One region of the Arthrobacter sp. zg-Y20 genome, then DNA from elsewhere that is predicted to be linked to it. Evidence: riboswitches for the same ligand, from Rfam matches in the RefSeq annotation. Region 1 holds a riboswitch; the other holds the start of a gene.
The links. A riboswitch is a leader RNA that binds a small molecule or an ion and turns the genes downstream of it on or off. The one in region 1 is predicted to bind thiamine pyrophosphate.
Positions count from the first base shown of each region.

Region 1 (7,111 bases):
TCCGGCTGTTCGGCAACAACGGCGGTGCGGGCGGCCAGCCGGACGGCGGGCAGGGACTTGGAGATGATTTCGATCTGGGACATGGCATTTTCCTTTTCAATGAGGTGGAGCCTGCGCTCGACGTCGATGAGCCGTGCGGTTGCCGTCCGTTGCTCGCGTTCCACCTCGGCGCGCCGGACGCGGAGCATGTCCGCAATCCGGCCTGCGTCCACACCGGCTTCGAGGATGGAGGCAATGTCCTCCAGGCCGAAACCGAGCTGACGGAGGGCGACAATCCGGTGCAGCCGCTCCAGCTGTGCGGGATCGTAGGAACGGTAACCGCTGAACTCATCCACGTGGGCGGGAACGAGCAGCCCGGCGGTGTCCCAGTGCCGCAGCATGCGGTGGGTCACCTGCCCGATCTGTGCGAACGCTCCGATGGATAACATGCTTCAGTTCTCCTGCCTGCCACTGTGTCAGGGTCAAGTATCGCGTCCCGCAAGCTTCACACGGGGGGGGGTTATCCCTACTCCGCCCGGATCCCGAGGTGGTGCAACGGGACACGCGCCCGGCCGCCCGCGCTAGGCTGGCGTCCGTCACTGCCAACGCGGGCGGTGAGGGAGGAAAACTGGTGGCCCCATGACTATTGACGGGAATCTCACCCTTGACGCGAATCCCGAACGTGCAACCCAGCTGTGCGCCGAGGCGCAGGCACGGTTGCTGGGCACCGTGGCGGGCCTGACCGACGCCGAGGTCCGCGGGCCCAGCCTGTTGCCGGGCTGGACCGTTGGACACGTCCTCACCCATTTGGCACGCAACGCCGACGGCCTTGGCAGACGGATCGACGGCGCCCTCGACGGCCGGGATGTCCCCAAGTACCCGGGCGGCACAGCGCAGCGGGAAGGTGACATCGAGGCCGGGGCGGGCAGGTCCGCACAGGAAATCATCAGCGATCTCGCGAACAGCCAAACAATGCTCGAGACCGTCCTGGCCCGATATGCCGAGGCAGGTTTCCCCAACGGACACTTCCTGGGCAGCGAGCACTACGGGGTGGCGGCCTGTCCGGCGCACCGGCTGCGCGAAGTGGAGATGCACCATGCCGACCTCGGACTGGGATACGGACCGGCTGACTGGCCCGAAGAATACGTGGAATGGGACCTGCCGGTGCTGCTGGCCACGGTTCCGGAGCGGCTTGCCTCGGCCTCGGACCGGCGGATGTTCATGGCCTGGCTTGCGGGCCGCGGGCCCTTGGCTGCCGCCCCGGCTCTCGATCCGTGGTGACGGCGCCCTGGTGATAGTCCTTACCGGCAGACGCTCGCCCGCAGCGCACCGAACGGTTCCCAGAAGTAGTCGAAGCTGTCCTGCGGTCCGCTCATAAACCGCTGGGTGAAAACCACACCCGCGTCGCCGTTGGGATACACCGCGGCGCTGGTGCCGGAACCGCCGGCCCAACCCCACATCCCGGGTTCGGACCACGGGGCGCCCGGCCCGGTCTGCACCGCGGTCATGAACCCCCAGGATTCATCCGGCCCGGACATCTCGATCATGCCGGTCCGCTGCGGGGAGGTGAGCTGGTCATCGGTCATCTGCTGCCGCAGGGACGCGGGCAGCACGGCGTCGTCGGCCAGCTGTGCCAGGAACCGCAAATAGTCGGGCACGGTGGACACCAGGCCACCGGCCAGTGATTCGAATATCGGGGGCGCTGCCATGGCGTCCCGGTAGGAGACCGCTTCCTTCAATTGACCGTCCACTGCCTCGTACACGGTAGGGAACGTGTCCTTTCCGGTAGGAAACCCGGTGCCGGTGAGCCCGAAGGGTCCATTGACCCGCTCCTGCAGCAACTGACCAACTGAGCTGTCGGCGGCCTTGGCCATCACCACCGAGAGGAGGTCCGCGCATGAGTGATACATCCACAGGTCCCCCGGCTGATGCGCCAGCGGCAGAGCAGCGAGGCGGGCCAGATACTCCTCGTGAGTCAGGTCCGGCGGGTTCGGACCCCACAGCAGGTCGCGGGTGGCGGCGGCGTAGGGTGTGGGCGCGAAGTCGATGCCGAATCCTGCGGTGAAGGTCAGCAGGTGACGCAGGGTGATCGGCCCGCGGGCGGGGACCGAGACGGACAGTGGCGCATCGGGTGTGGCGAGCACGCGCAGGTGCCCCAGCACGGGGAACATGCGGGACACGTCCTCATCCAGTTCCAGGGTGCCGTCTGCGAGCAGGCTCAGGGCCAGGGCGCCGCCCAGCAGCTTGCTCAATGAGGAAATGCGGAACGGGGTGTCCTCGCCCATTGGCGCGGACCGCCCAACACCCAGCGAACCGGTCGCGAAGATCTCTGTCTGCCCGTTAAGCCGGATACCCGCCACCAGCCCCGGGCACCAGCCGGATTCAACGGTCTCGGACAGTTTGTCCCACAGCGGTGCACCGATGCCTGGCATGGGTCCACTGTCCGCTGGCCATGCCGGGGAGTCAACGGCCACGGTCCCCGCAGCGGTATCGGCAGCGTATGCTGTGCCGCATGACGGCACCCATGGTTTACGTCCTGTTTCCGGGCACTGCGCGCAAAGCCCTCACCTTTTATGCCGGAGTGTTCGGCGGTGAGCTATCGCTGCATACGAACCGGGACTTCGGCAGCGGCGGCGCGCCGGACGCGGTTGCGCACGGAGTCCTGGATGGCCCTGTCGCCCTGGCCGGAGCAGATACCGACGGGCCGGAACAGAACGTCCGGATGGAGGGGGTCATGCTCTCCCTGCTCGGGACCGGCGAACCGGAACTCCTGCATAGCTGGTTTAGCCGGCTTGCGGCCGACGGCCGGATCGTGGACCCGCTTGGCCCCAAGCCGTGGGGCGCTTCGGACGGTCAGGTCATTGACCGATACGGACTGCACTGGCTGATCGGCTACGAACCGAAGGCACAGGACCAGAAGTGAGCGGCCGCCTCGTCCTTCTCGGTGCCAGCGGATATACCGGCACCCTGGTGTTGGACGCGCTGATCCGGCGCGGCGTGCGTCCCGTCCTCGCCGGACGCAATACCGCCGCACTGTCTTCCCTGGCGCGGGACCACGGCGGGTTGGAGTTCACTGCCGCAGATGCCGGCGATACCGGCAGTATCCGGCGGCTGCTGAATCCCGGCGACGTGCTGATCACCACCGTGGGGCCCTTTGAACGGTTCGGCCTGGGGGTGGCGGAAGCTGCCGTGCAGGCCGGTGCGCGCTACATCGACACCACCGGCGAGGTGGGGTTTGTCCGCACCCTGCAGGAGCGGTTCGGACGGCAGGCAGAGGAAACCGGCGCCGTGCTGTTGCCTGCGTTCGGATATGACTACGTACCGGGCATCCTGGCCGGCGCCCTGGCGGCGCAGCAGGCCGGAGAAGCCGGACGGAGGCTCGACGTCGGATACTTCACCGCGGGCGCGCTGAGTCCAGGGCTCAGCCAGGGTACCCGGACCACCATGCGCGACGGCTTGTTCCTGCCCGCAGTGCGGTTGAGGGACGGGCATCTGGTGGAAGAACGGGTGGCAGCAGATGTCCATGTTTTCCCGGTGAGCGGTTCCCGCCGGGGACACAAAGCGGGCTTCCTGGTTCCCGGAACGGAAGTCCTGTTCCTACCCGATGCCTTCCCCCAGCTGGATAGCGTGTCGGTGTACAACGGCTGGTTCCCTTCCCTCAGCCGGGCAATCAGCCTGGCATCCGCAGCCAGCCATGCGATCGGAAAGTCGGCCCGGGGCCGCCGCCTGCTGGAGAACCTGTCCGCTCCCCTGATCGGGAAACCCGGCGGACCGGACAGCGCCCGGCGCGCAAAAACCCGTACACAGGTGGTGGCCGCCGTGACTGGGAGGGACGGAAGCCTGCTCTCGGCCGTGCAGCTCACCGGGCCCAATGTCTACACGTTGACCGGTGAGCTGATCGCTTGGGGAGCGGAGCAGCTGCGCGACCGGCAGGACCTGGACCCGGGTGTGGCCAGTCCCCTCAGCGCCTTCGGCCTCGAGGATCTGGCCAGCGGCTGCGCCGGCCTGGGTCTGGTGCCGGTGGAGGGCCGCCGGGCATAGGCACCGCCCCTTTGCCTTTCCCCAGCCGTGCTCGTAGAGTCGGTTCCAGTGACACGGGGTGCCGTAAGGCTGAGATGAAACCCGTTGAACCTGATCTAGTTAGAACTAGCGAAGGGATGTCGCGGATGACTATTCGCCTGACACCGTTAACCGTTTCCAACCATCTGTCGCGCCTGCGCGCCGAACCGCCGCTCGTGCAATGCCTGACCAACGCCGTGGTCACCAACTTCACTGCCAACGTGCTGCTGGCACTCGGCGCCGCCCCGGCCATGACGGATATCCCCGGCGAGGCGGGCCCGTTTGCCCGGGTTGCTTCCGCCGTGCTGATCAATCTTGGCACTCCGCATGCCGACCAGCGCACAGCCATGCTCGAAGCCGCCGAAGCAGCCAATGCCGCCGGAACGCCTTGGGTGCTTGACCCGGTGGCCGTGGGCAGCCTTCCGGTCCGCACCGCCCTGGCCTCGGAACTGCTGGCCCTGCGCCCCACCGCCGTCCGCGCCAATGCCTCGGAGATAATGGCCCTCGCCGGGCTCGGCTCGGGCGGTCGCGGTGTTGACGCCACCGATAACCCCGAGGACGCCCTGCCTGCCGCGTCCCTGCTTGCAGCCAAGTACGGCTGCATCGTGGCCGTCTCCGGCGCCACCGATGTCATCACTGACGGCACGGACACCTTGCGGCTGAGCAACGGGACCTCCCTGCTCACTAAGGTCACCGGCGGCGGTTGCGCCCTTGGCGCGGTTACCGCGGCGTTCCTTGCGGTTGCCGGCGACGCCGGGCCCGACGGCGGCGGGCTGGTGGCGGCGGCCGCCGCCACTGCGGCCTATACCGTGGCGGCCGAGCATGCCGCAGCCTCCGCGTCCGGCCCGGGCAGCTTCGCTCCGATCTTCCTCGACGCCCTCTGGCACCTGGATGCGGAGCTCGTAGCCGAACGGCTGGCCGCCGCGTGAACACTGCATCTTTCCCGGACTCCGGCCGCCTCCGCGAAGGTGCGCGGAACACCGGCATCTACCTCGTTACCGACACCCTCTTGTGCGGGGCCCGGGGCGTGACCGAAACCGTGCGGGCCGCCGTGGCCGGCGGCATCCGGACGGTGCAGGTCCGGGAAAAGCAGGCTTCCGCTGCCGACTTTTACCAGCTGGTGTTGGCCGTGGCTTCAGCCATCGGGGACCGCGCCCTGGTACTGGTTGATGACCGGGTGGACATTTACCTGGCTGCCCGGACCGCGGGCGCCGAAGTGCACGGGGTGCACGTTGGCCAAAGCGACCTGCCCGCCGGCGCGGTGCGGCGGCTGGTGGGACCGGACGCCGTTGTCGGGCTGACCGCCAACACGGAGCGGCATCTGGCTGCCGTTGGCGCGCTCCCCGCCGGGACCGTGGACTACCTGGGTGCCGGCGTCATCCGGCCCACCAGCACCAAACCGGACCACCCCGAACCGTTGGGAATAAGCGGTTTCCAATCCTTCGCTGCCTCCTCGCCGCTGCCGTGCGTTGCGATCGGTGGGATCCAGCCCGCCGACGTCGTTGCGCTGCGCGCCGCCGGCGCTTCCGGAATTGCCGTGGTTTCAGCTGTCTGCGCTGCTGTTGATCCCCGCAGGGCGGCAGAGGAACTGGTGGCGGCATGGAACCGGTGAAAGTCCCCCGGGTGCTGAGCATTGCCGGCACCGATCCCACGGGCGGAGCCGGCATTCAGGCCGACCTGAAATCCATTGCGGCCACCGGTGGCTACGGTATGGCCGTAATCACCGCCCTCGTGGCGCAGAACACCGTTGGCGTGCGCTCGGTGCACACGCCTCCGGTGGCGTTCCTCCGCGAGCAGCTCACCGCCGTCAGCGACGACGTCGTTATTGACGCCGTGAAGATCGGCATGCTGGGCACTGTGGAAACTATTGAGGCCGTCTCTGAATGGTTGACTGCCGTCCGTCCGCCCGCCGTGGTGCTGGATCCGGTCATGATTGCCACAAGCGGTGACCGGCTGCTGAACGCCGATGCCGAGGATGCCATGCGGCGGCTGCTGGGCGGGGTGCATCTGGTGACCCCCAACCTTCCCGAACTCGCGGTACTGGTGGGGGACGCCTGCGCCGGCAGCTGGGACGAGGCGCTGGGCCAGGGCGTCCGCCTGGCGCGGGCCCACGGGGTGGCGGTGCTGGTGAAGGGCGGTCACCTTGCCGGCCCGGCGGCCCCGGATGCGCTGGTCAGCATCGGCGGCGACGGCGCGGTACGCACCGCCGAGGTGAGCTCGGCCCGAGTGGACACCGTGAACACGCACGGCACCGGCTGCTCGCTGTCCTCCGCACTCGCCACACTGTATGCGCGGTCCGGGAATTGGGAAGTGGCGCTGCAGGCGGCCAAGGCCTGGCTGCAGGAGGCCTTGGAAACCGCTGATGAGCTGGACGTCGGGACCGGCCATGGACCCGTCAATCACTTCCACGGGGTGTGGGCCCACGGCCTGGCGGACATGCCGGGCGACGGCAGCCACTCCGTAGCCTAAGGCTGTCTGAGCGAGGAGAAAACCAGCAGGTCCCGGCGCTGCCCGGCGATCACCATGTAGCTGCGCAGCAGGCCTTCACGCTCAAAACCGGCGGATTCGGCGGTGCGGATGGAAGCGGCGTTCCACGGCTCGATGTACAGCTCCATGCGCTGCACTTCGGGAATGGACCAGGCGAACTCCGCCACCGCGCGCAGGGCGTTTCCGGCGTAGCCGCGGCGGCGGGCAGCGGGGATGATTCCGTAGCCCGCCTGCGTGCGGCCGTGCGGCAGTTCCCAGCCCCACAGGCCGACCTGTCCCACTACCGTGTCCGTCTCCGCGTCGGTGATGGCGAAGGAGAAACCCGATCCTTTGTCGTGGAGCTGCCGCTGCCGCTCCAGCCACTCCAGCGCCTGCTCGTGGTCCGCGTTGGCGGGCAGGCTGCCGACGGTGGGAAAGTACTCGTCCCGGGCCATCTCCATCACCATTGGGGCGTCCTCATCGCGGAAAGCCCGCAGGCGCACATTGCCGTACTGCGGGTCGGTCGAGGGCCAGGGCGGGATGCCGGTGCTGGATTCCATGGGCATAGCTTGCCACGCCCGGCGCCGGCATTCCCGGTATTGGTGCG
Region 1 is NZ_CP126241.1:3,311,487-3,318,597, forward strand. It holds gene QNO06_RS15930 (MerR family transcriptional regulator) at 1-428, opposite strand, end outside; gene QNO06_RS15935 (maleylpyruvate isomerase N-terminal domain-containing protein) at 619-1,260, shown strand; gene QNO06_RS15940 (serine hydrolase domain-containing protein) at 1,281-2,411, opposite strand; gene QNO06_RS15945 (VOC family protein) at 2,492-2,902, shown strand; gene QNO06_RS15950 (saccharopine dehydrogenase family protein) at 2,899-4,020, shown strand; TPP riboswitch at 4,065-4,154, shown strand; gene thiM (hydroxyethylthiazole kinase) at 4,146-4,967, shown strand; gene thiE (thiamine phosphate synthase) at 4,964-5,650, shown strand; gene thiD (bifunctional hydroxymethylpyrimidine kinase/phosphomethylpyrimidine kinase) at 5,638-6,507, shown strand; gene QNO06_RS15965 (GNAT family N-acetyltransferase) at 6,504-7,064, opposite strand.

Region 2 (7,111 bases), 260 kb from region 1:
CGGGCAGGGCGCTGCCGGGCCGCAGGGCCGGGCCGCGGTGAAGCTGGTGGCCACCCGGGGCGTGGAAGGCAGCGGGACCTCCACGGCGTGGGTGCAGGTTTCCGCCGCGCCCGACGCGGCGCGGCAGCAGACCGACGGGATTAAGGTGCTGCTGCTGGACCGCGGCTATGACAGCATGGCCGCGTCCCGGGCACCCTGGCTGCTGCTGGGCGCCAAGACGCTTTCCTACGCCGTGAACATGGCCGCCCTGCGCTACGCCAAGGAACACGGGGCCGATGACGCCATTTTTACCTCCTCGGACGGCAAGGTCCTGGAGGGACCCACCTCCACGGTGGTGCTGGCCCGCGAACGGGACGGTGTCCGGACCCTGCTGACCCCCGAACGGAAGAGCGGCATCCTGGCCGGAACCACGCAGGACGCCCTCTTCAAGGCCGCCGAAGCTGCCGGCTGGGAACTGGGCTACGGCCCAATGGTTCCGGAGGACCTGTTCGCGGCCGACGGCGTGTGGCTGGCTTCCAGCATCCGGCTGCTGGTTCCGGTCCGTTCCATCGACGGCCGCGAGCTGCCTTTCTCCGAGAGCCTGAACAGCGAACTCGCGAAGCTGGCCGACACCGCACTCTGAGCACTCAGCCCCCGATGCTCAGGTCAGGATGAAGTTGAACGTGCCGGCCGCCAGCGCCGCTGCCACCGCGGCGGCTGACACGACCACTCCCGTGGCCAGCACCGCGGCGTCGATCCTGCTGAACGTTGAGGTCCGTGCCCAGGACCGGTCCCCCGCGCCAAACCCGCGGGCCTCCATGGCCACGGCCAGCCGCGTGGCCCGGCGGATGGCCTGCACCAGCAAGGCCAGTGCCTGCCCGGCGAAACCCTTCAGCCGGGCCGCCGCACCGGCATCGGGCCCCGCGCCGCGCGCGTGGCGGGCCAGCCCGATGGTCCGCCATTCCTCGACCAGCAAACCCACCAGGCGCATGGCCGCCAGTGCGCCCAGCACAAAGCGGTGCGGCAGCCGCAGCTTCTGCGCCAGGGCGTCGGCCAGGTCGGTGGGATCGGTGCTGGTCAGCAGGTAGATCCCGGGCAGGGCTATGGCCAGCCCGCGCAGTCCAATGGCAATACCCGCGGCCACGGAACCGGAGGTAAAGATCAGCGGTCCCGCTGCAAACAGCACCGCCCCGGTCTTCTCCGCCAACAGCGCCGTACCCCAGGCCCCGATCAGCGCGGCCACCAGCAGCGGCGAGATGCGCCGCAGGAGCGTACCCGCCCGGATGTGCAGCAGCGGCAGCAGGAGAAGTTCCAGGGCCAGGACGACGGCGGCGCTCACCCAGTCCACGGTGACCAGCACCGCCAGGGTCAGCAGGGCCGCCGACGTGAGCTTGGACAACGGGTTGGCGCGGGCCAGGAAAGTAACGGCGGTGCGGACGGGCGCGCCCGCGTCTTCTCCAGGCGCCGTTCCACCGGACTCCGCGGCCGAGATCTCCGCCCGGCTCACCGGAGCACCTCGGTTGCATTGTCCGCGGCCGGCCCTGCTGCCGGGTCCGGCACCGGCTCGGCGGCGGCGTCCCGGACCGTTCCGCCGCCCACCTGCAGGGTCCGCGCGCCCAGCGCCTGGATGAAGCCGGCGTCGTGGGTCACCGACACCACGCACCGGCCATCGTCCAGCTGGGCACGCAGCAGGGCCACCAGTTCCGCCCAGGTTCGGGCGTCCTGGCCAAACGTCGGCTCATCGAGCAGCAGGATGGACGGCGCCGTGGCGAGCATGGTTGCCACGGACAGCCGGCGCTTCTCCCCGCCGGAGAGCGTGAAGGGGTTGGCATCCAGCAGGGCGTCGAGGTGCAGCCGTTCGGCAAGCTCCCGCACCCGGGCCGCGGACTCCTTTTCCAGCCCGAGCCGGCGCGGGCCGAAGGACAGTTCGTCCAGCACGGTGTTGGTGAGGAACTGGTGCTCCGGTTCCTGGAACACGGTTCCGATCCTGCTCACCAGCTGCGCCGACGTCCACCGGTGCGGTTCGGGCGCAGCGGTGCCGGCCAGCAACGGTTCGGCGGCGATGGTTCCGCCCCGCGGCCGCAGCAAGCCGCCCATGGTCAGGGCGAGGGTGGATTTGCCGGCACCGTTGGGTCCGGTAATGCCGACGGCGGTTCCGGCGTCCAGCGCCAGGTCCGCCCCGGTGACCACGGCAGGTCCGCGGCCCGTCCGGGCGGCAGCCAGCCCGCGGGCCGCCAGCAGCCGGTTCCCGCCGGCAGCCGGGGCCCACGCACCGCCGGGAATCTCCGGCCGGGCGCCCGGAAGCCAAACCCCGGCTGCGGCCAGGGTTTTCCGGTGCACCGGATCCCCCAGCACCTGCTCCGGTGATCCGTCGGCCAGGACGCCGCCGCCGGCAGCCAGTACCACCACGCGGTCCACCACGTCCGCCCAGACCTCCACGCGGTGCTCCACCACAATGACGGTGGCGTCGGTGCGGTCCAGCACCCGCACCACGGCGTCGCGGATTTCCGCCACGCCCGCCGGGTCCAGGTTGGCGGTGGGTTCGTCCAGCAGCAGCAGTCCGGGTTCCATCGCCATCACGGAGGCCAGGGCCAGCCGCTGCTTCTGCCCGCCGGAGAGAGCGGAAGTGGAACTCTCCAGCGGCACGTCCAGTCCGACGTCGGCCAGTGCGGCCCGCACCCGGGGCCAGATCTCCCCGGCCGGGACCGCAAGGTTCTCGGCGCCGAAGGCAACTTCATCCCCCACACGGGACAGCACGGTCTGCGCATCGGGATCCTGCAGCACCAGTCCGGTCCGGCCGCGGGCTGCGGGATCCGCCGGATGGACACCGTCCACTGAGATCCTGCCCTGTTCCTCCCCACCGGTATCCGGTCCCAGCACGCCCGCGAGGGAATGCAGGAGTGTGGATTTTCCGGCGCCGGAGGCCCCGAGCAGCAGCACCCGCTCCCCCGGCGCTACCGACAGGTCCAGTCCGGACACTGCGGCACCGGCCCTGCCCCCGTGCCGCCACCCCCAGCCTTGGGCGGTAACGGCGGCGGGACTGCTGCGCCGCGCGACGGCGGAAGGCAGCACCCGGGGTGCGGCCGCGCCGGGAGCCCGGCGGCGGGCGTTCAAAAACCGCACCGCTATGCCTTGCCTGTCCGTCCGGACGCGAAGGGTGCCAGAGCGCCGGTCCGTGCCAATGCCCGGACCGCCAGCCAGGACAGTCCGCCGGCCAGGACCGCACCGGAGAAGGCAGTGAGCAGGACATACAACAGCTTCCACTGAGCTGCCCACTCCACGTTGTACAGAACGTTTTCACTCAGTCCCAGGAACAGGCCCGAACCCAGCCCGGCCAGCAATGCCACGGGCAGGGAGAAGCGGCGGTAGAGGAACAGCAGGAACACCAGTTCGGCACCGAGGCCCTGCAGGAAGCCGGAGAGCAGCACGGATAGGCCGAACTGGGTGCCCAGCACACCGGACACGGCCGAGGCCAGCACTTCGCAGTAGATCGCGGCCGCCGGCTTGCGGATGATCAGCCCGCCCAGCACACCGGCAATAAGCCAGCCGCCGGTATAGAGGCCGGCCAGCGGCGGGAACGCGGCGGTCAGCGCACTGATCCCGGCGTAGCCGAGGGACCAGGCCCAGAAAATGACGCCCACGGCCACGGCCACTACGGACGCAACAACAATGTCCACCACACGCCATGTGCGTGCCGGCGCTGCGGGCTTGGCTGCGGACGGTGCCGCAGCAGAAGTAAAGCGGTTCATGAATATCCTCCTGATAGCAGGAGGGGAGGGTAGTGGCGCGCCGGCAATGCCGGTGCCGTTCCTGCCGTGCCCCGGCGGGTGCCGTGACGTGGCGGGAATTCCCTGAGCTCTCGACTCCCTTCGCCGGTACTAACCGGATCAGGTTCGAGGGTCTGCGGATGTCCGCACTCTCAGCGCCTTGTCTCCGCTGCCCGAAGGCCGTGCGGAGGGGGCGCTCCCCTGTCGTGTGTTTGCGGTACCACTCTACACACGCGTGCCCGCTCCCCGCAGGGGTACCGAACGGATACCGTAGGGTTAGGAAAAACGCCCGAAGCTAGGAGTACCCATGAACCTGATCCTCAAACTGCTCGGAACCGGAGCCAGTATCCTGTCCGGAATCGTGGCCGCCAAGGTACTGGATTTCGTCTGGACCAAGGCCACGGGCAACGAGCCGCCCAAGGACGCCGAGGGCAGCCTGGAAAACAGCCTCCGCGCTGCCGTGGCTTTCGCCGTGGTGTCCGGCGCCGTCAGCTCGGTCATCCGGGTCCTGACCACCCGCGGCACGCAGCGGGCCATCCAGCGCTACCAGAAGACCCCTGAGGTCGTCTGACCCGGCCTGCCGGCCCAAGCACCGCCTGCGGCGCTCAGCCCTCGGGATTCTTTCCCGGGTGCTGGGCGCCGCTGCTTAACCCGGCCTCGCGTTCGCGGCCGGCCAGCAGTTCGTCGTCGTCCAGTTCCCCGGTGTAGGCCGGTTCCTCCTCGCCGGGATCGTCGTCCACGCGCGGGTCCTCGTTTTCGTCCTCGAGCGCCTCCGCCTCAGCGTCCTGGAGCAATCGCTGGGCGCGCTCGACGACGTCGTCCAGTTCGTCGATCACGAGCAGTTCCGGCCGCAGGTGCTTGGTGCGGTACCCGGCCCGGCCCACCATGTGCGCGGAAACAGGTGCCGTCAGCAGCATAAAGATCCATGCGACGGCCAGGACCGGCAGCAGTTTCCAGCTGCGGAACTCCACGGCCATGGCCAGCAGGAAAAGCAGCAAGCCGAGCACCTGCGGCTTGGACGCAGCGTGCATGCGGCTGAGCAGGTCGGGGAAGCGGATCAGGCCGATGGCCGCCGCCAGGGACATCAGTGCCCCGCCGAACATCAGGACAGCGACAATCGCGTCGTACACGGTTTCGTCCATGGCCCTACCGCCTGTCCGTCACGAAGCGCGCAACCGTTACCGACCCGATGAAACCGACCAGGGAAATGGCGACCAGCAAGGCCAAGTAGTCCAAGTTGCGGTAGACGATCATGTCCACGGCCAGGGCGCCGCCCACAATGGCCAGCAGCACGTCCGAGGCAAGCACCCGGTCCAGGATCGACGGCCCGCGGGCAATCCGGTAAATCGCCCCCGCGCCGGCCACGGCCAGCATGAGGCTCACCACCACCACGGCAACGTTCATCATGCCTTGCCTCCAATCTTCCGCTGACGGGTTTCATCACTCTCGGCGCGCAGGGCAGCCAGTTCCTCTTTGGTGCCCATGGTCCGGATCAGCCACGCCTCGGCCTGCAGGACGTCGGCGCGCACCTTCTCCGCCTGCTCAGCCGTGGACACGTCCAGGGCGTGCAGGTACAGGGTGGAGGTGGAACGGTCGACGTCGACAATCAGCGAGCCGGGAATCAGGGACAGTGCGTGGCCCGTGGCCGTGACCAGCAGGTCCGACCGGCTGCGCAGCTTCACCCCGATCACGCCGTTGCGGATCCGCGGGCCGCGGACAACCGCCAGCCAGAGCACATGGAAACTGGCCTGCACCAGTTTGTAGAAGAACCGGCCGGCAAAGACGAGGCCGTAGAACAGGTTGAACCGGCCGCTGAGCTCCACCGGCGGCAGGTAAAAGATATTCGCCACGATAAACGCGATCACCGTGCCGAAGAGCAGGTTGCCGGCACTGAAATCCTGCCAGAGGGCACCCCACAGGAACACCAGCCAGATCAGCAGCGGCAGTTCCTGCAGCAGCGGGATACGGGCGCGGTTGCGCATGCGCGCTTCCTTCGTCATTGGTCAGCCGCTCCTTCCCCGAGTACCGCTTCGATGTACGGAGTACGTTCCAGCAGGTCCCGGGCGGCACCGTCGCTGAGCGAGAACAGCGGCCCGGCGAGCACGGTCAGGCTGACGCCCAGGGCAACCAGGCCCACGGTGGGATAGACCATGGTGCGCGGCAGCAGGTCCACCGAGTCCCGGTGGGCGAACCGGCCCGTGGTGTGTTCGCTGACGTCCTGCGACTTGCGCAGGCTGGCACCGTCCGGCCCGACGGCCAGCAGGATCGGATCCGGATGGACGGCGTCTTCCGGGGTCCGCCAGAAGGCGCGGTTCCATACCCGGGCCATCACCAGCAGCGTCAGCAGGCTGGTGGCGGCGCTCGCGGCTACCAGGACGTAGGCCAGCGGGGTGCCCAGCTCGACGCCGGCCTGCATCAGGCCCAGCTTCCCCAGGAACCCGGAGAACGGCGGAATGCCGGCCAGGTTGATTGCCGGGATGAAATACAGCACGGCGAGCAGCGGGGAGAGCTTCGCCAGCCCGCCGAGGCGGTCCATGTTGGCCGTCCCGCCCCGGCGTTCAATCAGGCCCGTGACCAGGAACAGCGAGGTCTGCACGGTGATGTGGTGCACCACGTAGAACACAGCGGAGCCGATGCCGACCACGGATGCGACTGCCAGGCCGAACACCATGTAGCCGATGTGGCTGACCAGGGTGAAGGAGAGCATACGTTTGATGTCCGTCTGGGCCAGGGCACCGAGGATACCCACGAGCATGGTCAGCCCGGCCACCACCATCAGCAGCGTATTTATCCGGTCTCCCGGGAACAGCAGGGTCTCTGTCCGCACCATGGCGTAGACGCCCACCTTGGTCAACAGGCCGGCGAACACGGCCGTCACCGGTGCCGGGGCGGTGGGATAGGAGTCGGGCAGCCAGAAGGACAGCGGGAAGACGGCGGCCTTGATGCCGAACGCCACCAGCAGCATCAGGTGCAGCATCAGCTGCGTCGCCGGATCCAGCTCCCCCAGCTTCAAGGCCAGATCCGCCATGTTCACCGTGCCGGTGGCCGCGTAGATCATGGCAATGGCAATCAGGAACAGCAGCGAGGACACCACGCTGACCACCACGTAGGTGACTCCGGCCCGGATTCGCGGCGTGGTGCCGCCCAGGGTCATCAGCACATAGCTGGCCGTCAGCAGGATCTCGAAACCTACATAGAGGTTGAACAGGTCCCCGGCCAGGAAGGCGTTGGAGACGCCGGCCACCAGGATCAGGTAGGTCGGGTGGAAGATCGAAATAGGGCCGTCTTCATCGCCGTCGGCCATACCCTGGCCGGCGGCGTAAATGAGCACGGCGAGGCTGATGGCCGAGGAGACCACCAGCATC
Region 2 is NZ_CP126241.1:3,049,278-3,056,388, forward strand. It holds gene QNO06_RS14580 (aminodeoxychorismate lyase) at 1-622, shown strand, start outside; gene QNO06_RS14585 (energy-coupling factor transporter transmembrane component T family protein) at 641-1,396, opposite strand; gene QNO06_RS14590 (ABC transporter ATP-binding protein) at 1,483-3,051, opposite strand; gene QNO06_RS14595 (ECF transporter S component) at 3,105-3,728, opposite strand; TPP riboswitch at 3,827-3,959, opposite strand; gene QNO06_RS14600 (DUF4235 domain-containing protein) at 4,054-4,317, shown strand; partial or broken gene mnhG (monovalent cation/H(+) antiporter subunit G) at 4,547-4,888, opposite strand; gene QNO06_RS14610 (MrpF/PhaF family protein) at 4,893-5,153, opposite strand; gene QNO06_RS14615 (Na+/H+ antiporter subunit E) at 5,150-5,746, opposite strand; gene QNO06_RS14620 (Na+/H+ antiporter subunit D) at 5,743-7,111, opposite strand, start outside.
Region 2: linked by a shared signal. The riboswitch ahead of QNO06_RS14595 (ECF transporter S component) and the one ahead of thiM (hydroxyethylthiazole kinase) in region 1 are both predicted to bind thiamine pyrophosphate.